3 regions of the Jeotgalicoccus sp. WY2 genome follow, and region 1 is predicted to be linked to each of the others. Evidence: riboswitches for the same ligand, from Rfam matches in the RefSeq annotation. Region 1 holds a riboswitch; each other region holds the start of a gene.
What was found. A riboswitch is a leader RNA that binds a small molecule or an ion and turns the genes downstream of it on or off. The one in region 1 is predicted to bind thiamine pyrophosphate.
Positions count from the first base shown of each region.

Region 1 (7,888 bases):
ATGCATTCTTCATTCCAAATGGGAGAGTTAAAGGATTTAGGAACTTAACACTCAAAGCAATGTAATGCATAGCGTTACAAAACTATGCCATGCGTTACAATGATTATTTAAATCCCGCCCGAGCTGCTAAAGCTCCAGCGGGATTTTTGTTTATCGGCAAAATGTATGCGTTCACAAAAACTACATAATTTACTGCAAAGATGTAAAAGTTATTGTTGGTTATTCTTCAGTTATAGATTAGAATAGGTTTTCTGATTGAATTTTAAATGATGGAGGATGGGATATGGAATTAAATTTAGTGACATCATTATTTTTAGCAGTGATAGTTTACCTCATCGGTGCTTACTTAGTTAAAAAAATACATTTTTTAGATAGATACTCTATACCGGCACCAGTTGTCGGCGGTCTGATTTTTGCAGTGTTCACATTGATAATGCACACTGCTGGTTTAGTTACGATAACTGTTGATACTTCTCTACAGTCTTTATTTATGATTATATTTTTTACAACAGTCGGTTTAGGTGCAAGTTTTAAACTTATTAAATTGGGTGGAAAACTACTTGTGATTTATTTACTTGCCGCAAGTTTTTTATCAATTGTACAAAATACTTTAGGTGTATCCATAGCAAGTCTGCTTGGTATAGATCCGCTGCTTGGTCTTATGGCTTCTTCTCCTGCGATGATCGGCGGGCACGGGGGTGCTGCGGCATTCGGTGAAACAATTGATGGATTAGGAGTACAGGGTGCGACAACTGTCGGGATTGCTGCGGCGACACTCGGCCTCATCGCCGGCGCGTATTTGGCGGACCGGTTGCACGCTTTATGATTAACAAGCACAATCTTAAGAGTAACGAACCCAAGTTCGATGCTGGCGATTATGAAATTCCTGTTCAGAAAAAAGAAAATAAATTTACAATCGATCAATTCTTTATATACCTTGCCATTATTACATTTGCTATGGCTCTCGGCACGTATATCGGAAGTATCTTCTCCGATTTAACTGGAGTTATTTTACCCGATTATGTAGGTGCGATGTTTGTTGCGATTGTCGTTAGAACACTTCTCGATGCTTCACAGGACAGAATATCATTTAATTTCGATACGACTGTAAACGATAAAATCGGTGCGGTTTCTTTAGGTTTATTCCTATCATTCGCATTGATGAGCATAAAACTGTGGGAACTCGCTGATCTGGCACTGCCGATTCTGCTGATTGTTTCGGTTCATGTTATCTTCATTATTTTATATACGATGTTTATCGTCTACAGACTGCTAGGGAAGAACTATGACGCAGTCGTGATGATTAACGGTATGATCGGGAGTGGATTAGGTGCAACTCCTACAGCTATGGCTAACATGGATGCAGTTACATCTAAGTTCGGTTCTTCGAAGACCGCTTACTTAATCGTACCGGTCGTTGGAGCATTCCTTATTGATATCGTTAACATTCCCGTTATCGTGTTCTTCATAAACTTATTCAGCTAAACAAAAAGCCGGGATATCCCGGCTTTTTTATGCGTATTTATCTCCCTGTTCAGATGCCTTATCCCGTAGCTCGTAATAGTATAATACGCTTGTCATCGCCTTCATCCACCATATTTGCATCTCTTGCCTCATCAGGCTTACCGAGATTAATAATATAGTCATCATCCGTCCATTTATTTACTGCACCTTTAATTAACTGTCCCGCTTCTGTCTTAGATGCATAAAGCACTCCTGCTGCGAGCCCTGCTCCAATAATAAACTTTGTTCGTTTACGCATGATAAATCCTCCTTAAAAGATTAGTTCGCAACTGCCTTTATTTATCTATTCCCGTTTTAGAGAAGTTCATACCAAAAGCATAGAAGTTATTAAAAAAGATGAACCGAAAAATCCGGTTCATCTTTAAGTATTAATTCTGTGACTGCAGTCCAAATGCTGCACCATTTCTGTTTTTGTCAGTAGCACCTGTAAACTCTCCCGTTTCCGGATCAATTTGAATACTGCTGACATTGCCTATAGGTTCAGATTCCTCTTCAAAGTTATGTCCCATCTCATTAAGCTGATTAATTACTTCCTGCGGTACGCTTCTTCAAATCTGTATGATTCTAAATCACTCGTGAAGATCCGCGGTTCTGTTACAGCAGAATGTACATCGAGTTCATATTCATACGTGTTGATAATTGTCTGAAGAACTGACGTTATAATCGTCTGTCCGCCCGGTGATCCTGCAGTCATTGAGGGTGTTCCATTATCGAATACAATTGTCGGTGTCATGCTGCTTAACGGACGCTTGTTGGGCTGTACTTCATTTGCACCGCCCGGTTCAGCATCAAAGTCTGTCAGTTCATTATTCAGCATAAATCCATATTCAGGTACCATAATACCTGAACCAAAAACCTGCTCAATCGTTGTAGTATACGATACAACATTGCCGTACTTATCCGCTACAGAAAAGTGAGTCGTCTGGCCGTCAACTTTATCGCCCGGCTGTTCGACATTATCGACCTCATCTGTTCCTTTCTGATACTTCCACGGATCTCCCGCTTCCGGTTTCTCATTAACTTCATCCATACTGATTAACGCTCTGCGCTCATCGATATAATCGGGATTCAGTAATCCTTCAACAGGTACATCCACAAATTCTGGATCCCCTGCATATTCAGCACGATCTGCATACGCCAAGTGCATCGCTTCTGCTAATAAATGATATTTCTCCGGAGAATTTATACTGCGATAAATCAAAGTCATCTAATATACCAAGCATCTGCAGCATAAATACCCCGCCGGAGCTTGGAGGAGGCATTGTAGCAATATCATAGCCGTTAAACTCTCCCCAGATTGGTTCATCCCATGTTACTTCATAATTTGACAGATCTTCCGCTGTCATTGATCCCCCAAATTCCTGAACTGCATTTGCGGCAGCCTCGGAAATCTCACTGTTATAGAAGTAATCAATGCCATTATCTCTGATTAGACTTAAAGTCTTCGCTAAATCTTTCTGCACCAGCACGTCACCTTCAACTAACGGTTCCTGTTCATTAAAAAATACTTCACTGGCAGCAGTAGCCTGCAGTTTATCAGCGTTATCTGCAATTTGATTAGCAAGGAAATCGTCTATAGCAAACCCTTCTTCGGCAAGAGATACAGCCGGAGCAATCAGTTCTGCCATATCAATCGTTCCCCAGGATTCATGTGCTTCTTCCAGACCTCGCAATGTTCCCGGAACTCCTACTGATTTACCGCTTCTGACGCGTTCTTCAAAAGGTAAAGCTTCTCCTTCATCATCAAGGAACATTTCAGAATCAGCACCGCCAGGTGCACGTTCTCGGCTGTTTATGATAGATGTTTCTCCCGTTTGCTCTTCATATACCATCATAAAACCGCCGCCGCCTATGCCTGACATCATCGGTTCAGCTACAGTTAAGACGTATTGCATTGCAATCGCTGCGTCCATTGCATTCCCGCCTTTGGCAAGAACATCGTAACCTGCCTCTGAAGCAAGCGGATGTGCGGATACAACCATCCCTTCATGAGCTGTTGCCACATCATTTTCTTCTGTGTAATCAGGTTCATACGCTGCCCCTGATACTGCTGGATTCGCTGTCGACATAAGCAGTAACGCTAAAGTAAGTATTGTTCCAAAACGTTTTAAAAATTGTTTCATACAATTCCCCCTTGTTTTGAATAAATGATGTAAGTCTTTCGAAAAACGAAAGGATTTTATTTAAGATTATCATAACAGAAAATTCTGTCAATAATATGACGCATTTGAAAATTGGTATTGTGATTGGGTATAATTAACTAAATTGATTTTTAAAGGGGTATTAAATGAATATTAACGATATACAGCCGCCTGAAAAATTTAAATATTTTAATGAGAAGGTCATTATTCATAAAAATTACGAATTCACATGCGACAATCGGATATTTTTTTCAAAAACTGTGTTTAAAGATTTAAAAAATCACCGTTACACATTTAATTTGGAAATATCTTCTATGGTAAACGACACTGGTCTCGCGACTGATTTCCATTTAATCGATAAAATTTACGATGAACACATCGCTGTTAAACTCGATAACTGTCTCCTCAATGAAACACTGCCTGCAATGAATACAACAGCAGAAAACATTGCTTACTGGCTGTTTGAGCAGTTTGATAAAAATCTGCCTGCTGATGATGAACTGCTCAAAGTAACGCTATATGAAACTGACAAACAGGGGATTACCATCATTAAATAAATGCTACAAATAAATGCTGCTTCACAAATTCACATAAGTGGACTATGATAGTGATAATCAAATAATGAATTCACCACCACTGGGGGCGTCCGCATCGGACTGAGATTGACCCTTATCACCTGATCTAGATTATACTAGCGTAGGGAAGTGGCATTTTTATATGCACACCATTCCGTTAGTGGTGTGTTTTTTTGTTTGAAATTTATAACGGAGGCTTCAACATGGCAAAAAGAAATAGTTTAACACTCACTGATGTTTTAATTACTGTTGTTATTGCGCTCGTTTTCGCTGTAATCTACTCTCTATGGGGTGGAATTTACACAATTCTGCAGCCGTTTGGACTGCATTTAAATGAACTGGTCTACGGCATGTGGTTTATCGCTGCAATTGTTGCTTATTTAATTATCAGGAAACCCGGTGTTGCACTGATTGCGGAATTCGCAGCAGCTTCCGGTGAAACGATTGTCCTCTTACAGTTTGATATTTCATTGATTATGTACGGGTTAATACAGGGCCTGGTCTGCGAACTTGTTTTTATGTTCTTCAGATATAAAAGCACGAGTCTGATGACCGCGGTTCTTGCTGGTATCGCAGCAGCATTATCTACACTGCCGCTCGACTGGTATTATGGTTATCTTGGACACCTTGAGACATGGAACCTCGCACTAATGTTCAGTTTTAGAATACTAAGCGGAGCGTTTGTTGCGGGTTGGCTCGGGCATCTGCTTTACAAAGCGCTTAAAGAAACCGGCGTTTTAAAGTTTGTCGGTCAAAGAGCTGATAATTCACATGAAGGATTATAGTATGTCAAAAATCGATATCAAGAAACTGAATTTAAAATTTCCTGAGGCACCATCTAAATTGTTTACCGATTTGAATATTTCAGTTAAATCAGGTGAGAAAGTACTGCTCCTCGGTCCAAGCGGTTCAGGGAAAAGTACGCTGTTACATGTAATGGGCGATTAATCCACCAGGTCATCATACGCCGATGAAGCTGAACCTAAACATCCTAAAATAATGCTTATGTATTTCAGGACCCCGATTCTCAGTTCACTATGCCGACAGTTGCAGAAGAGCTCGCTTTTATTTTAGAGAATAGAAGTATTCCAAAAGAAAATATGGAACTAATGATGATGGAAGCACTCGGGCAGACTGGACTCGATGTACCTTTGACATTAAATATTAATAATTTATCCGGCGGAATGAAGCAGAAGCTCGCTATTGCTTCAGCACTGCTGCAAAAACCGGACACTCTGTTTCTCGACGAACCGACGAGCATGCTCGATGATGAGTCTGCAGCTTCACTATGGAACGTTATTGAAGGAATCTGGAGCGACCGGACCGTTGTTATTGTCGAACACCGTGTCGACTATATATGGGATAAAGTGGACCAGGTCATATTGATGAACGATAGCGCCCAGATTATTCATGAAGGGAAACCTGATGATGTGCTGAAGCACCATAAACAGCTCTTAAATGATTATGGTGTCTGGCACCCCGATTCATGGCAGGATGCACCTGTATTCGACCTGATAAAGCCTGACAATGAGGCGTTGCTGGAATTAAAAAACTTACACATCGAGCGGCGCGGAATGGACATTCTGAATGTCGATCATTTAACTATTAAAAAAGGTGAATGGGTTACGCTCGAAGGGAAAAATGGCACGGGGAAATCAAGTCTGCTGTCAGCTATAATGAAACTCATTCCTGCAGATGGTGCTGTTTATTATAAAAGTAAACGTATTAAAAAAACAAAGCAGTTTGCAGGTGAAGTGTACCCCGTATTTCAAAATCCGGAGCTGCAGTTTATTACGCATAAAGTTTTCGATGAAATATTTATTAATATGGAACCGCATTTTGAATATACCGAAGCAGTGCGCCAGACTGAAATCATTTTAAAACAGATGGGTCTTAACAGTGTGGCACATCTTCATCCTCTGGAAATTTCCACAGGGCAACAGAGACGGTTAAGCGTCGCTACAGCTCTCGGCGGTGTGCCGACAGTGCTGCTGCTGGATGAACCGACATTCGGTCTGGATCAGAAGCATGCATTTCGCCTGCTCCGTATGTTTCATGAAATGACTGCTGTCGGTACGACGATAATTATGATTACGCATGATGAAAATATTAAGATCCGCTATCCCGGCAGACGTTTAATTATTGAAAATCAGATGCTCAGGGAGAAGATGACAGATTATGTTTGAAGCAGTTAAAAAATATAAGACGTTTATAGATTATGCAAACCCGCTGACTAAAATTCTGCTCGCAGCAATACTTTTCGTTATGGTGATCTTTATTCATAATCCCAATGTTCTGTTTCACCTAACAATGCTGATGCTCCTTATGCTGCTCATCTTAAGCGGTGTAAAATTGAAGTATCTGATACTCCTCCTGATATTCATTTTTATATCCGGATTTATCTCCAGTCTGTATATGATTTTTTACGGTGAAGGGTCAGAAACGCTTTTTCGCTACGGCATTATTCATATAACAGAGGAAAGCTTTATCAGAGGGATTCACATAACGATGCGCGGCGTTACATTGTCGTTATTTGGAGCGTTAGTCATATTTACATCAAAAATTACCGATGTATTTTACGCACTGATGATTCAGCTGAAAGTGAAACCGAAGTATGCCTATTCTTTTATGGCAGCAATAAGGATGGTTCCGATTATTATTACTGAATACTTCCAGCTCAGACAAGCGAGGAAAGTCAGAAGAGCACTCATTCATAAAAGTATATTTCCGGCTTTAAAGGTCTAAAGTCAACAATTATTACACTCCTCAGCCAGAGTATAAGAAGAGCATACAGGCTCGGTATCGCGATGGAATCAAAAGGATTCACTGACGGCAGCCGCACGTATTACTATAGAACATCGTTCTCAAAGCATGATTTATATTTACTGGTCCTGACTGGTGCTGCACTATGGTTGTCGATTCAGCTGGGCACAATGATTACACCATTTGATACTACAGACGCAAGATAGAAAGAACTGCTTAACAAATTGTTAAGCAGTTCTTTCTTCATTTCTTATTCTGCTGGAGTTCCCGGTTCAATATCATAAGATTTCTGCACTGTTTCGTCTCGTTGACCGAGACCGTCTGTCGTTTTTTTATCCCAGACAGCTTGCTGTTTTTCTTTCAGTCCTGAAACCATTTTTTCAGGAATAACATTGCGGTATTGTGTCGTTTCCCCAAGAATTACTTTAATCGCAGGTTCTGTCACTTCACGAGGGTCGAACTGTTCACTCGGGAATGCTGTCTTACTGTAATCAAACACATTTTTATTAAGGTCTGTTTCCCAGTTTTTCCATGTTTCAAATTCACGGTCATTAAATCCAGTTAAATAAGGCCCCGGATTAATTGTTGAAACTTCTACATTAAACTCCTGCAGTTCTTTGCTTAATGACATTGCAAACGCTTCTACAGTATGTTTAGAGCCAGAGTAAGGGCCTGACAGCGGATTAGTTGTAATTCCGGATACAGACGATACGAAGACGATTCGTCCGCTCTTGTTCTCCACCATTTTACGGGCAAATCCTTTAGTTAAGAGTATCGGGCCAAAAACATTTGCCTCAAACTGGTGTCGTAAATTTTCTTCGGGTATATCTACTAATGATCCACCTTCTTTTACAGCTGCATTATTCACCAGCACATCAATATCCC
Region 1 covers NZ_CP049818.1:1,477,039-1,484,926, reverse strand. Annotated here, with positions in the region: partial or broken gene G4D76_RS08635 (HD domain-containing protein) at 1-31, shown strand, start outside; partial or broken gene gltS (sodium/glutamate symporter) at 284-1,485, shown strand; gene G4D76_RS08625 (hypothetical protein) at 1,544-1,762, opposite strand; partial or broken gene ggt (gamma-glutamyltransferase) at 1,893-3,647, opposite strand; gene G4D76_RS08615 (6-pyruvoyl trahydropterin synthase family protein) at 3,812-4,222, shown strand; TPP riboswitch at 4,294-4,385, shown strand; gene G4D76_RS08610 (ECF transporter S component) at 4,444-5,025, shown strand; gene G4D76_RS15990 (ATP-binding cassette domain-containing protein) at 5,027-5,188, shown strand; gene G4D76_RS15985 (ATP-binding cassette domain-containing protein) at 5,278-6,426, shown strand; gene G4D76_RS08600 (energy-coupling factor transporter transmembrane component T family protein) at 6,419-6,985, shown strand; gene G4D76_RS15015 (hypothetical protein) at 7,048-7,209, shown strand; gene G4D76_RS08595 (SDR family oxidoreductase) at 7,254-7,888, opposite strand, start outside.

Region 2 (7,888 bases), 920 kb from region 1:
TGATTCCGAATATGTACGATGCGACTGACGGAAAAGTGATCGTTAATGAAAAATGTGCTCGACTGGAGTACGACGGAACTCAGACAGACAATCGGTTACGTGTCGCAGCGTGCCATATTATTCACCGGCAGCATATACGAAAATCTGCTCTGGGGGAATTTACACGCTGATGAAGATGATGTATTTATGTCATCTGAAAAAGCACAGATTCACGACAATATAATGAATTTCGATGAGACATATGAGACGCCGGTCGGGCAAATGGGTGTAACATTGTCCGGCGGGCAGAAGCAGCGCCTGTCGATTGCACGGGCACTCGTCAGAAAACCGTCCATTCTTATTCTCGATGATTCAACTTCAGCGCTGGATGTCAGAACTGAGAATAATTTATGGGATGCACTGGAAGGCGAAAACGTAACGCGCATCGTCATTACTCAGAAAATCTCTACTGCCGAACAGGCGGACCGTGTACTTCTTTTAGATGACGGTGAAATTTCTGCACTGGGTACTCACGAAGAGCTTTTAGCAACGTCAGAACTGTACAGAGACATTTACGAATCGCAGAAACAAGGGGGGCATCTCGATGACTAACTTTTTTGCACGACCCTTTGGGCATGAACCTCTCATAACGAAAGAAGATATGGAGCGCAATAAACAGGCCAATAAAAAAAGCAGATAATATGGGCGGAACGTTAAAGCGTATCTGGCAATTTATGCGCGGTGAACGAAAACGTCTGTACTTGATAATTTCGCTCGTCGTCGTAACAAGTCTCTTAAGCATCGTCGGACCATTCCTCGTCGGACGCATCGTCGACTTTTACTTTATCCCGCGGGAATTCGGCGGCCTGTTCAGAATCCTGATGATTCTTCTGGCAACGTATTTGCTGCTGTCGTTAACGACATTTATTCAGGCGTATTTGATGGTCGGGCTGTCGCAGCGCACGATTTACAATCTGCGTCACCATTTGTTTGAACATATGCAAGAACTGCCGGTGACATTTTACGATAAACGCCAGCATGGTGAATTAATGAGCCGGATGACCAACGATATTGAAACGCTGTCGCAGACGATGAACTCATCGTTTATCCAGTTTACAACGAGTATTGTGACGCTGCTCGGGACGTTTTCAGTCATGCTTTACTTAAGTCCGCTCTTAACATTCCTGACGGCACTGATTATCCCGATATTAATTGTCAGTGTCAGATTTATTACGAAACGTACGGGCCCGCTTTTTAAAATGCGCCAGCGCCGTACAGGTGAAATGAACGGCTACATTGAAGAAATCGTGTCCGGCCAGGAAATCGTTAAAGTATTCTCGCAGGAAGAACGTGCGGTACAGAATTTTGAAGTCCGTGCTAAAAACTTAAGAGAAGTTACATTCTGGGCGAACCTGTACTCCGGCTTCATTCCGAAAATAATGAACATGCTGAACAATATTTCATTTACGATTGTTGCCGGCGCCGGCGGTATTCTGGCACTGACGACAAACGGTGTCGTTACAGTCGGAACGATTGTTGTGTTCGCGGAATATGCCCGCCAGTTTACACGTCCGCTCGCGGATTTATCGAATCAGTTAAACCAGGTACTGTCAGCGATTGCCGGTGCGGAACGCGTATTCCAAATACTCGATACGCCGGCAGAATCAAACGACGGAAAAATTACGGATAAGACAATCGAAGGACACATTGAATTTAAAGATGTCACATTCTCATACAGCAAGGAGCAGCACCATCCAACGATTAAGGACCTGTCATTTGAAGTCAATTCCGGAGAATCGGTCGCATTAATTGGTGCCACAGGTGCAGGCAAGACGACGGTGATGCAGCTGCTCGCGCGGTTCTATGAAACCGATAAAGGGCACATCCTTGTAGACGGTGTGGATATTACAGACTATTCGCGGAGCAATATCCGTTCTCAGACTGCGTTTGTGCTGCAAGATCCGTATCTGTTTGAAGCGACCATCCGTGAAAATATCCGCTACGGCAGAATGGATGCAACAGACGATGAGGTGACAGAAGCGGCGAAAGTTGCCAATGCCCATGACTTTATTATGACGCTTGAGCGGGGCTACGATACAGTGCTCGACTTAGACGAAGGCTTTATCTCGCAAGGACAGAAACAGCTGATATCAATTGCGCGGGCACTCATTACCGACCCGGCAATACTGCTCCTCGATGAAGCCACATCCAGCATCGACACAATTACAGAGTTAAAAATTCAGGAATCGCTCGAACGGCTGATGAAAGGGCGGACGAGTATTATTATCGCCCACCGTCTCAACACGATAAAAGCCGTCGACCGTATATTTGTTCTGGATCAGGGAGAAATGCTTGAAGCGGGAACGGAAGAAGAATTGCTGAAGCTTGAAGGTAAATATCATGATATGTTGAATCAGTAAGATATTTTACAAGTTATTCCTAGTAAGTTAAGATGGACTTAATTAAATATTGCACAACCACTGGAGGTGCCTTTTTGAGGCTGAGAAATACTCTTAATACCTGATCTGGATTATGCCAGCGTAGGGAAGTGGCATAGATTCGTTATGCACATCCTTATATTCGGGATGTGCATTTTTGTACTTTGACAAACGAATCAGGAGATTTACATTTAATAAATGAATGCTTTCATATATAATGAATGGTATATATCAACTAAAAGGTGGAACTTCGAATGTATACTAAGAAGGAAATAATAGAAGAAGCAAAAAAGCTCGGTAAAATGATGGCGGAAACAGAACAGGTTGAATTCTTCCAGAAAGCGGAAGCTAAAATTCACGAGAATAATGATATCCGCGAAAAAATGGCTAGTCTTAAAAGCAGCAGCAGCAGGCAGTAAACTTCCAAAACTACGGTAAAGAACGCGCTTACCAGATGACGGAAGAAAAACTGGCTAAAATCGAAGCGGAATTAGACGAAATGCCGCTTGTAGATCAGTTTAAAGAATCACAGGCAGGCGTTAACGAATTACTGCAAATGGTTTCGCATGCAATCAGCTCAACAGTTACAAGCGAAATCATCGAACAAACAGGCGGAGACCTGATGCAGGGTGAAACAGGCGCTGCAGTCCGCAACAAACCAAACCGCGATCCGGACCAGTTTAAATAAGCATCAGCTACATATTGAATGGCGTTGAAATCTCTGAATTATAGAGTGTTTCAGCGCCATTTTTGTATGTTTTTACAATACACCGACCGCATGAACAGGCCACATGCGGTTAAAGAATACTTTGCGACCGTATGAACGACTCACATGCGGTTAATAACAAATCTCCAACCGCATGAACGACTTACATCGGGTTAATAAAGAATCTTCGACCGTATGAGAGAACCACATACGGTCAATAACGAATTCCCGACCGCATCAGCAAACATAACTCGAACAATTATAAAATGTAATCAAAAGGAGGCACCACCATCAACAAACTTACTAGAAACATGACTTTCACCGCAGCTTTCGTCGCCTTAAACGTTATCTTGAGTTCGCTTATCACAATTCCAATCGGAATCATACGCGCGGCACCGATGCAGCATTTAATCAATGTGCTTGGTGCAGTCATCACAGGTCCCTGGGTGATCGTGCAGGCGTTTATCTCGTCTACAATCAGAATATTATTCGGTACGGGGACCGTCTTCGCCTATCCCGGCAGTATGATCGGCGCGCTCGCTGCCTGGCTCCTCTACAAATACACTAAAAAGTTATCGCTCGCTGCAGCTGGTGAAGTTCTCGGCACCGGCATACTCGGGGCACTCAGTTTGTACCCGCTCATCATCGTGCTGGAGCTCGACCAACAAATTTTCACCATCGTCGCTGCAGCCTTTCTCGTATCCAGTTTTATCGGCGCTCTTACATCGTTTATCATCTTAAAACAATTGGAAAAACACGGAGTCTTACTGCGGATATAAGCGTCGGTGCGTGTTATAATAATACGACAAGATTAATTTAGGAAGTGTTAAAATGCGGGAACCAACACCGATGATGAAACAGTATTTTTCAATTAAAGATAATCATCCGGACAGCTTACTTTTATTCAGACTGGGAGATTTTTACGAGCTGTTTTACGACGATGCAGTCACGGCTGCCAAAGTGCTCGAAATCACATTAACTTCACGCGATAAAAGTAAAGATCCGATACCGATGTGCGGCGTGCCATATCATTCTGCGCGCAACTATATAGCAAAACTAATCGAGAATGGCTTTAAAGTGGCCATCTGTGAACAGATGGAAGATCCCGCGCAGGCGAAAGGCATGGTCAGAAGAGAAGTGGTCCGTGTAATTACGCCGGGTACTTTAATCGATGATTTCGGTATGGACGACGGTGCGAGTAATTTCATTCTGGCGCTGCATGAAGAAGAGGGCAGAACAGAGTCAGCTATGCGGATATTTCAACGGGTGAAATTTTCGCCTTTTCAACAAGCGACCAGACAGAACTGAAAAGTGAAATAGAAACACTGGGCGCCCGGGAACTGGTCACGAATGCTAAAAGTGAACATATCATTCATAGCATTTATAATGATCCGCCGCTCTATACGGTGTTTGAAGCAGACACTCCTTCAGATTATGACTATGAAGATGATGTCGATGAACATCACGCGATTAATCTGCTGTTAAACTACATTCGTGCACAAAATATGCAGGAACTGAAACATTTAAAGACGGTGGAAAAACACCGTATCAATACATTTATGAAATTAAATTATGCAGCCATTTCAAACCTTGAGCTCTTAGAAAACATTCAGACGAAAAAAGTAAAAGGCTCTCTGTTCTGGTATTTAAACCGTACGGAAACACCGATGGGCAAACGCCAGCTCAGAAAATTGATCGAGCGTCCGCTCGTGTCAAAAAAAGAAATTGAAAATCGGCAAAGTATCGTAACGACGCTAATCGAGAACTTCACCGAGCGCCAGCAGCTGTCAGGCATTTTAAATCACGTTTACGATATCGAACGGCTCGTCGGCCGCCTTGCCTTTAACAACGTGGACGTAAAAGACTTAGTCCAGCTGCGCGACTCGCTTCACGGACTGCCGGAATTAAAGGCAGTACTTGAATCACTAAAACTGACAGACAACAAAACATTCCAGAATTTCGACAGCCTGGAAGATGCGTATGAACGCCTGGTAGTCCTAACAGATACACCGCCGAAAACAATCCGCGAAGGGAAAATCTTTAAAGACGGTGTCAGCGATGAACTCGATAATTTAAGAGACATCAGCACAAATGCACGTACATGGCTGAACAATTATCTCGAGTCAGAAAAAGAACGCACTGGCATTAAAAACTTAAAAATCGGCTTTAACAAAGTGTTCGGCTATTACCTGGAAATTTCCAAAGTTCAGGCGATGAACTTCGATGCCGAAAAGTTTGAATATAACCGTAAACAGACACTCACAAATGCCGAACGGTTTATTACACCGGACTTAAAGAAATGGAAAGTCAGATCTTAACAGCAGAAGACGACAGCATTAAACTCGAATTCAATATGTTCACTGAACTCCGGACAGCTATGATGGACTATATTACGAGACTGCAGCGTACAGCAGAGCAGATCTCGACACTCGATACACTGATATCCTTCGCCTTAGTTTCAAACGACTATCATCTGACGACGCCGGAATTCAAAACGGACAAGTCAATCGACCTGATTGATGCGCGTCACCCAATCGTTGAACGCATGCTGAACGAAAACACATATGTACCGAACGACCTCACGATGACGAAAGATAACTTTATTTATTTAATTACCGGTCCCAATATGTCCGGTAAATCGACGTACATGCGCCAGGTGGCCTTAATCATTATTATGGCCCAGATCGGCATGAGAGTGCCGGCAGAGAGCGCGAAACTGCCGATATTCGATGCCATCTATACACGCATCGGTGCAAGCGATGACTTATCGAGCGGTAAATCGACATTTATGATCGAAATGATGGAAGCTAATACAGCACTCCAGCACGCAACAAAGGACTCGCTTCTGATATTTGATGAGATCGGCCGCGGGACCAGCACATATGACGGTATGGCACTCGCCCAGGCGATGCTCGTCTATATTCATGAGGAAATCGGTGCGAAGACACTCTTTTCAACCCACTACCATGAACTGACGAACCTGGAAGACACACTGCCAGGGCTGCAGAACGTCCACGTTAAAGCGACGGAATACGACGGCAAGCTGGTCTTCCTGCATAAAGTGAAACCGGGAGCGGTCGAGAAGAGCTACGGCATTCATGTCGCGAAACTCGCAGAACTGCCGGACCGGGTGACGGAACTGGCAGCTGAATATTTAAGCTCATTTGAAAATCAGAACCATGAGCCGAAACTGAGTAAGCGGGACGATATCTTCCAGCTGGAACTGCCGCTCGGTGACAGTGAAGCAGTATCTAAAGACGATAAAAAACTATTAACCGAATTAACATCGCTTGATTTAAATAATATGACGCCGATGGAGGCGCTGAACACATTGCATGAATTAGTGAACAAAGCACGCGGGGAGGGATAGCACATGGGACAAATTCACGTATTGCCCGCTCATATACAAAATAAAATAGCTGCAGGCGAGGTGGTCGAGCGTCCGAGTTCAATCGTCAAGGAAATTGTTGAAAACTCGCTCGACGCTCACTCTACGGTCATCGAAGTATTTATAACTAACAGCGGCATGGAATCGATTAAAGTGGTCGACAACGGCCACGGCATTGATTATGAAGACCGCACGCTCTTATTTGAACGTCATGCGACGAGTAAAATCGATACGGCCTACGAACTGTTCGAAATACGCTCACTCGGTTTCCGCGGGGAAGCACTTGCCAGTATCGGTGCAGTATCGAAAGTGACCTTGGAAAGTATGCGAAATAATTCGACCCCGTTCAAAATTGTATACAGCGGCGGGAAATACGATGAGGATACCGTCTGGCATGAACGCCGCGGGACAATCATTGAAATTGAAGATTTATTCTTTAATACACCTGCCCGCTTAAAATATATTAAAAACCTGCGTACGGAAGCGGGAAAGATTATCGATATTATGCAGCGGATGGCGCTGAATTATCCTGAAGTCAGTTTCCGTCTCGCGTTTGACGGTAAAGACCGTTTTAAAACGACAGGCAACGGCAATTTAAAAGAAGTAATTAATATTCTTTACGGCATTCAGGTGTCTGCTAACACACTTCCAGTGAGTGCCGAAAGCCCGGACTATAAAATCAGCGGTTATATCGTGAGACCTGAAGTCACACGCAGCAACCGTAACTATATTAACCTGAGTATTAACAACCGGCATGTTCGCCACTTTAAACTGTCTCAGAGTATTATTAACGCTTATCATACGCTGCAGCCGAGAGATAAATATCCGCTGGCATTTTTAAATATTACGATGGATCCGAAACTGATCGATGTAAACGTGCATCCGTCAAAAGTGGAAGTAAAGCTGTCAAAAGAGACGGAATTATTAAAGCTCGCTGAAGCAGCGGTTAAAGAAGCACTGATGGAAACAGAACTGATTCCTGAAGTAGAGCATAAAAAACCAAAAGCTGAAAAAGTTGAACAGCCGGCAATGGATTTTTCGGAGCGCCATGAACAGATCAGAGAGCATATTAATACGTATGAACCGCCGGTACGACAGCAGCGCACGCCTTTTAAAGAAACGCTACAGCAAGAAGCAGAGAGACCATTTCAACCGCAAAAACAACAATATACCAATCCGTTTAAACAGGACGCACCGGTTCAGCAGCAGGCTAAACCAAAAGATATACCGGCCTTCGTAGAACACGAACCGCTGCCGGAAAAAGAAAAGCTGCCGTATTTGGAAATTATCGGCCAGCTGCACGGCACATATATTATTATGCAGAATGAAACCGGCATGTATTTAATGGACCAGCATGCAGCACAGGAGCGCATCAAG
Region 2 covers NZ_CP049818.1:2,399,588-2,407,475, forward strand. Annotated here, with positions in the region: gene G4D76_RS13775 (ABC transporter ATP-binding protein) at 1-170, shown strand, start outside; gene G4D76_RS17310 (ATP-binding cassette domain-containing protein) at 100-591, shown strand; gene G4D76_RS13780 (ABC transporter ATP-binding protein) at 681-2,399, shown strand; TPP riboswitch at 2,452-2,543, shown strand; partial or broken gene G4D76_RS13785 (RicAFT regulatory complex protein RicA family protein) at 2,672-3,105, shown strand; gene thiW (energy coupling factor transporter S component ThiW) at 3,435-3,902, shown strand; partial or broken gene mutS (DNA mismatch repair protein MutS) at 3,955-6,493, shown strand; gene mutL (DNA mismatch repair endonuclease MutL) at 6,497-7,888, shown strand, end outside.
Region 2: another riboswitch for thiamine pyrophosphate. It lies ahead of G4D76_RS13785 (RicAFT regulatory complex protein RicA family protein); the one in region 1 lies ahead of G4D76_RS08610 (ECF transporter S component).

Region 3 (7,888 bases), 500 kb from region 1:
CCTCCATCAGAAAGTATTTATTATCGATGATGAAGTTGTGTCAGTCGGAACGACAAATATTGATAACCGCAGCTTTTTTAAACTTTGAAGTCAATGCATTTATGTACGGCGAGAAGGAAGCGACGAAACACCGCAAAATATTTGAAGATGATATTAAACATTGCGAAATACTCACAGAGGAAATATGAAAACCGAGGCTTCCGGATAAAAATGAAAGAAGGCCTTGCCAATTTAATATCACCGATACTGTAACGTATCTTATCCCCTTTAGCTTATATGAGCTTCAGGGGACTTTTTGTGCGGATTACTATTGAATTACGGCGGGCTATCACTACCGTAATTGAACATGTCGCCCGGATAAAAACATCTATGCAACAAAAAGAGCGGAAGCCTCTTCGGGTTCCGCTCTCAAAAATTTAATATTTTTTTATTTTTTACGTTTTTTCTTAGGCTTAACTTTAGCGTTTTTAACACGTGCTTCTTTTTCTGCCTGCTCACGTTCGTGTGCAGCGATAATCGGAGCCATTTCTTCGTTAACTTTCTTACGATAGAACGTGTTACCCGCCCAAGTTTGGAATATCAGGAAGATACCGCCGACTGCCCAGTATAATGGGAGTGCTGATGGTGAAATTGCTGAAATCCAGATAATCATTATCGGTGAGATGTACATGAACAGCTGCATTTGTTTGCGTTGCTCTTCTGCTACATATCGTGTTGATACCCATGCCTGAATCGCGTATACAATACCTGCAATTGCAACCATGAAGTAGTCTGTTTGTGTTAAGTTCATCCATAAGAAGTCCGGATGAGAAGTGATTCCGCCTTCTGAAGGGAATCTTAATGCAAAGTATAACGCCATAACAACCGGCATTTGTATAAGAATAGGTAAACAACCCATGTTCAGCGGATTTATATCATGCTTCTTATAAAGACCCATCATTTCCTGCTGGGCTGCCATTTTTTCTTCCTGTGTCGTCGCAACTTTAACTCGCTGCTGGATTGCTTCCATTTCAGGTTTGACAATCTTCATTTTTTCTCTCATCATCATCTGATTTTTGTATGTACGCATCATGAATGGGAAAATTGCTAGTCTCACAATCAGCGTGATGACGATAATAGCCAGACCATAGTTATTGTCCAGATTATCTCCTAGCCAATGCAGTAACGTATCCATTGGCTGGACGAGTGTTATAGAAGAAGCCGTCTCTATTCTCAGGTTCGGAATAGTCACACCCGGCGAGGAACAGTACGAGTACCATAGTCGCTGGTAATAGCCACTTTTTAATCATTTCTTCACCTCTAAGTTTTATCTCACATAAAAAATTGTACCATAATAAATGTGTATAAAAACCAATTTCATAGTATCCGTACAATATTTCACAAAGTTACTGCAACAAAGCTGTCACGGTTTGTTCAATATTATCCGATTTGGTAATCGCCGAGATAACACAAATGCCGTCTGCGTTGTTTTCGAGGCAGGATTTATAGTTTTGTTCAGTTATGCCGCCTATTGCTGCAGTCGGCAGTTTTGTTCTGTTCACTACTTGTTTTAAACCATTTGTACCGATAGCATCTCCGGCATCATCTTTCGATAAAGTGCTGAATACCGGACCGATGCCGAGATAAGATACTCTGTCGAGGCTGCTCGCTTCAAGTTCCTTTACGCTGCCAACCGATAAACCGATAATTTTATCGTTAAAATAGTCAGGCAGCATATCAGGTTCCATATCATCCTGGCCGATGTGAATGCCGTCTGCTTCGATTTCTTCAGCCAGTTTTACATCGTCGTTAATAATAAATGTCACCTCGTATTGTCTGCACAGCGACTTAATTTCCATTGCAAAATCTTTAAGGTCTTCGCCTGTTTTAATATCACTGCCCTTTTTCCCGCAGCTGAAAGCATGTCACACCTGACTTGAATGCAGTTTCCAAATCTCCGAGCGGATTTTTAAAACTGCCGGAGCTCGCTATCAGATATAATCTCATAATTTCTTTATTCATTAATAGTTCACTCTTTTCGCAGTGTAGTCATCTTCATTAAAATTATAAATTTCATCGATAAGCTGAACCGCAAATGTCCCGGGCCCTCCTGCTGATGCTGCTGCTTTTTCAGCTGCTATATTATACAGGCTTACCGCATTAACAATACTATCCGCCTTGTTTTCAACAGCTAAAAAGGATGCTGCTATTGCACCGAGCACACAGCCGGATCCTGTAATTCTTTCCTGATAATGATGACCGTTGTGCATTACTATATCTGTTCACCGGTAACCAGTGCATCTGTTTCACCGGTAACCAGCACAGGCACGTGTAATACCCCATGTGCCGCTTGGGCAATATCAAGAGTATTTCCTTCAATAATAGAATCAACACCCTTAGACACAGCTTCCCGGCCGCTTAATGCATGTATTTCCCCAGCATTGCCTTTAACCAGCGCAATGTCATAATCACTCAGCAGTTTATCCGTTAAATTTCTGCGAAAAGCCGAAGCGCCGTAGCCTACCGGATCCAGTACCACGGGAATATTATACTGATTAGCATAGTTCGCCATCTTTTCATACAGCATTACTTTATCTTCCGAGCATGTGCCAATGTTTAACAGCAATGCGCCCGCATGTTTTAAAATATCCGCCGCTTCACTTTTTTCACCGCTCATAATCGGAGATGCGCCGAGTGCCAAGAGACTGTTTGCAGTAAACGGCTTCACGACATCATTCGTAATGCACACAACGAGCGGCACGTCTTTTTTAACTGTTCTATCATTATAATTACTCCCCTTTATAACTGAAATGGTTCACCGGTCCGCTGCCTTTGCCGATACCTGGTGAATTTTGTATCGCATTGGTAATATACGCTTTACTCGTTTTGAACGCTTCATCAATCGTCCGGCCTTTCGCAAGCTCCGCAGTTAAAACTGCCGAAAACGTACAGCCTGTTCCATGAGTCTGATCCGTGTCGATGCGTGCTGCTGTTAATGTTGAAATATTTATACCGTCATATAAATAATCAGTCGCATCACCTGACAGATGACCGCCTTTAATAATGACACTCTCTGCGCCCATATCATCAGTGAATATTTTCAGCGCCCGGTGAATATCTTCTTCCGTCCGGATTGTCATCTTTGTAATCGCTTCTGCTTCGTGCAGATTCGGCGTCACTATCGTTGCCAGAGGAATCAGCGTATCAATCAGCGTCGACATCGATGCGTCCGTCATCAAGCGGTCCCCGCTCGTTGCAATCATTACCGGATCCATTACGTAGGGAATATTGTATTTTCTAATGTAGTCCGCAATTACAGTCATCATATCCGCCTCGGCGACCATTCCGGTCTTCATCGCATGCGGCACTTCATCTGAAAATATACTGTTCAGTTCTTTGTCGATAAAATCCGCCGGCACGTTGTAAACGTCCTGCACCCCGAGTGTGTTTTGCGCCGTCAGTGATGTCACCCCGCCGCCTTCCGAAACGCCCGTGAATGCATTGCCTTAAGATCTGCGAGTATTCCTGCACCGCCTGTCGGATCAGTGCCTGCAACAGTTAAACCAATTGGAAATTCAACCATAAAATATGTCCTCCTATAATAAAAGCCCACTTCCCGGGGCGAAGTAGGCAGAGTAGATTCAGAGAACTTCCCTGTAATCATCAGCACTTCCCTACGCCAGCATGATCTGGATCAGGTGAAAAGGGACAAGCATTCGCTATCTCAGCCGTATCGGCGCCCCCAGTGGGTTTTATTGTTTTTATTGACACAAGCGTAACACAATTCTTTTAAGCATCAAAGCAAATTGCGGCGCTTAAATACAGCCGTTCCAATCATCAGAAGCATAATGCCAAGACCCGCAATAATTAAGACTGCTGGAATATCCATACTTTCATAAGGCATATTGCTTAAATAATAAAATGGACTGAGCATTAAATACTTCATCGATATTGATCAGTACGCCGAAATAATTCGCAAAGAATATATAAGCTGCGTAGAGCCATGCTGCAAGATGAAGTTTTTTAGAAATGCCGGCAAAAAGTGCAGATACTCCTATAATAAATATAATGCCCGCACTGTAATTTACAGCAGAAAGCACATAATCTTTAATCGTAATACTTAAATCATCAACATTCATACTCGCGAGATACATGCCGAGTATGGTGAGGAGAAACGATGAAACACCGGCAGCAACTCCGTACAGATAATGTGTGATAAACACTTTCGTGCGGGACACTTTCCGGTTCATTGTACCAGCGATAATCACTTCAAGACGTCCGTCTTTCTCTTCGTTAAGCATGCGCCCGGTAATCATCAGAGCAGGCACCGCAGCCATCAGCGCTGAAATAACGAGCAGCATGCTGATAAAGAACCCTGCCGCATCATTGCTGCCGAGCGACTCCCGGAGCATATCATTTTCTCCGATTAGACTTTCTAAATCACCGAATATGGATCCGTACGACAAACCGGCAGCAAATAGTCCGATGAGCCAGCTGATTATCATTACTCTCATATTAATAAAAGCTAATTTCGGATAACTGTATATTTTTCTCAAATTCTTTTCCTTACCAATTTTTATATAACTGTCTCCGATATCCCGCTTTAAAAATAATACATAGCTGAGTATTATCAAAATTAAAATTACAGTGAACGGTATCAGCCATATTTCTCTATTATCTCCATATACTTCAATCCGGGACAACCAGTGATATGGTGAAATTACAGAGTATGCTGTATTCATGACATCGGTCACCGCGCGGTATAAATAAAATATAATCAGCAGTGACAGAGCGATGCCGAATGTCATATCTCCACTGTCAAATAAATTTCCGATTACAAGAGTCATAACGAAAAACAATAGACCAAACAATGCCAGTCCAAGTGCATAGTATAAATTTCCAGTAATAGAAAGCCCTTCGATATCATACAAGCTTAAACCGCCGAATAATATAATAAAAACAAGTGAATTTATTAAAATTCCGCTCATCAGCTGAGACGTAACAATTGTCTTCTTGCTGATACCGGCACTAAGTACATACTCTGTTAATCCTGACTCTTCAGCTCTCCGGGCAATACCGTTCGCAATCAAAATACCGAACAGGCCGTGAAACAGTGCCATAAACATCAGCATCTGGTGACCGAACATAACAGCTGATGTATAATCTCCGCCCGGTACCGGTCCAATCAGCGCAACCATTGCAGGATTATCGACGGTCATTTTCATACCTTCCTGCTCCGCCGCGGTACTGTACAGCCCGTTAAATACCGGCGGTACCGATATCGACAAACCGCACAATGCAAATATCCAGAGCGCTGCTTTCATTCTCAGATTTTTCATCAGCAATTTAAAATAAGTCATTTTGCGCCCTCATAATAGCGCATGAAAATATCTTCCAGCCGCGGCGGTGCCGTCGTTAAATTTTTCAGATTATATAATTTTAAATACTTCAGAAATTCCGGAATTTTATCATTATCGATAAACAGATGATATCCGTCAGGTGACTCGGAAAATTCATGAACGAAACTGCGGTGTTTTAGTGCAGTAATATCATCATCCGTCTCGACAATGTATTCCATTCTGGTAATATGCCGCAGTTCTTTCATGCTTCCCGACTCTATAATTTCACCATTTCTAATGATCGCAATACGGTCAGCCAGCTTCTCCACTTCCGATAAAATATGGCTGGACAGCAGAATTGTTTTGCCCGTCGATTTCGCCTGTATTACTTCTTCATGGAATACACGTTCCATTAACGGATCAAGTCCTGTTGTCGGTTCATCAAATATTAAAAGTTCTGCGTCACTTAGAAATGCACAAATCAGTGCAACTTTTTGTCTGTTCCCTTTCGAATACGTCTTACATTTTTTACTGCCGTCGAGTTTAAATTTACCGATCAGACGCAATTTTTCATCGTCATTTTTGTAATCGCGTGACTTCATCATAAAATTAATAACTTCTTCGCCGGTTAAATTCCCCCACAAATTAACGTCTCCCGGGACGTAAGCAATTTTTTCAATGTATTTTTTATTTTTCTTTATATTTTTGCCGTCGTACAGAATTTCTCCCTGTGTCGGTTTCAATGCGCCGATAATCATTCGTATCGTCGTCGATTTACCTGCACCATTCGGCCCGATAAAACCAAAAACTTCACCTTTTTCTAATGTAAAAGAAAGATTTTCAGCAGCGCGCACTTTCCCGAAATGTTTTGATACCTTATTAAGACTTAGCATCGGCAATCCCTCCCTAGTCCTACTCCTAGTTTTCAGTTCAATTTTACCATATTCATTTTAGACATGAAAAAAGATCAGGACAATTGTCCTGATCTTTAAAATTTTTATTTATATTACAGTCTCGCACCGCATACAGGCCAAGGCTGTGAACCTCTTGAATCATATAACTGCTGTGCTCTTTGAGTCTGTTCAGCTGCTGATGCGTCTGAAGCTACACCAGAACCGCCCCTGACTGCCAAGTTTGAGCATCAAACTGGTAAAGTCCGTGGTATAGACCATTTGAACTTACTACGCTAGCGTTGCCGCCTGATTCACATGCTGCTAAAGCACCCCAGTTTAAGCCGCTGTTAGAATTAGAGCTTGTGCTGACATTTTGTGTCTGTGGAGCTGGCTGCTGTACAGGTTGCTGCTGTACAGGTGCTGTTTGTGCAGGCTCTTCAGACTGGTTGTTGTAGCTAGTATCTGTGTTTTCAGTTTGAGCAGGCTCTTCGTATGTTTGTTCCTGTGCAGGAGCTGCTGGAGTTTCCTCAACTGCCGGCGCTTCCTCTACTGGTGCTGCAGCTTGTACTGCGTCACCTGAAACGATTAATTCTTTACCTTCAAAAATAAGATCTGATGATAAGTTGTTCCATTCTTTAAGATCTGCAACAGTTACATCAAATTCAACTGCGATTTCAAATAATGTATCGCCTGCTTTGATTGTGTAAATTTCTGTTTCTTCTTTATCTTCTTCTTTAACTTCTTCTTTTCTTCTTTCTCGCCGTCGATTTCAATAATCTGACCTGGAACGATAATATCAGAAGTTAATTTATTTTCTTTTTTAATTGATTCAATAGTTACGTTATTTTCTTCAGCAAGAGCCCAAAGTGAGTCTCCTGATTCTACTGTATGAGATGCTGCTTCTGCACTGTAAGAATCGTCGTTGATACAGCGACTGCTGCACCTAAAGCTAATACTTTCTTCATAAATGTCTTCCTCCAAAAATAATTTGTTAATATATTTTACGACCTTTTTTTGTCGTTTTCGTTTTTTTAACTATTTCATATTATAGAGGATAATTATGTTTCATAGGTTACAGGCATATAATAAGACAGCTGTTATTTTACAATTTTGTTACAAACTCATTTCTGAATGACAAGTTATATTACACATTCTCTGTATCAGTGACAGCATAGTTTCCAGCCGTTTTTTTAAAAGTACACGGAACGTTATCAAATCAGACTTTGTAAAGTTTATGTAATGGGTAAATATATGTTGCAATCCGACTGACTAGTCTGTCATTTGTAACATAACAGTAACGGCTGTAAAGAATCTATTTCTTTAAACATTAAAAAGCATACTGATGAACCGCAGCTGGTCATCAGTATGCATGTGTGTGAGAAATGAATGAGTGTAGAACACAGTTCAAGAGGGTACGTTATTTATTAGGAGACTTTTGCTTTATTATCGTCCGGTGCGGGCTTGTTCTTGTCGTTGTCGTTTTCATCTACAATGCTTGAAATCATTTCAATATGCTTTTCTTTTTCGCTTTTCTGTTCTGCTTTTTCCTGGCTGAGTGTATGTACATACTTTTCGCCAAGTGATTCATTGATATTATAATGATGTACTGCTTGTTCAATTAAGCGGGACGGATTGGATATATCAGTGCGTTCCTGAATCTTATCCGGTACATGTTTT
Region 3 covers NZ_CP049818.1:977,121-985,008, forward strand. Annotated here, with positions in the region: partial or broken gene cls (cardiolipin synthase) at 1-252, shown strand, start outside; partial or broken gene yidC (membrane protein insertase YidC) at 428-1,289, opposite strand; gene thiE (thiamine phosphate synthase) at 1,386-1,838, opposite strand; gene G4D76_RS15860 (hypothetical protein) at 1,873-2,001, opposite strand; gene G4D76_RS15865 (hydroxyethylthiazole kinase) at 2,001-2,249, opposite strand; gene G4D76_RS15870 (hydroxyethylthiazole kinase) at 2,252-2,740, opposite strand; partial or broken gene thiD (bifunctional hydroxymethylpyrimidine kinase/phosphomethylpyrimidine kinase) at 2,769-3,562, opposite strand; TPP riboswitch at 3,634-3,733, opposite strand; gene G4D76_RS05810 (ABC transporter) at 3,873-5,339, opposite strand; gene G4D76_RS05815 (ABC transporter ATP-binding protein) at 5,336-6,211, opposite strand; gene G4D76_RS16375 (LysM peptidoglycan-binding domain-containing protein) at 6,423-6,920, opposite strand; gene G4D76_RS05825 (LysM peptidoglycan-binding domain-containing protein) at 6,863-7,192, opposite strand; gene G4D76_RS05830 (single-stranded DNA-binding protein) at 7,636-7,888, opposite strand, start outside.
Region 3: another riboswitch for thiamine pyrophosphate. It lies ahead of thiD (bifunctional hydroxymethylpyrimidine kinase/phosphomethylpyrimidine kinase); the one in region 1 lies ahead of G4D76_RS08610 (ECF transporter S component).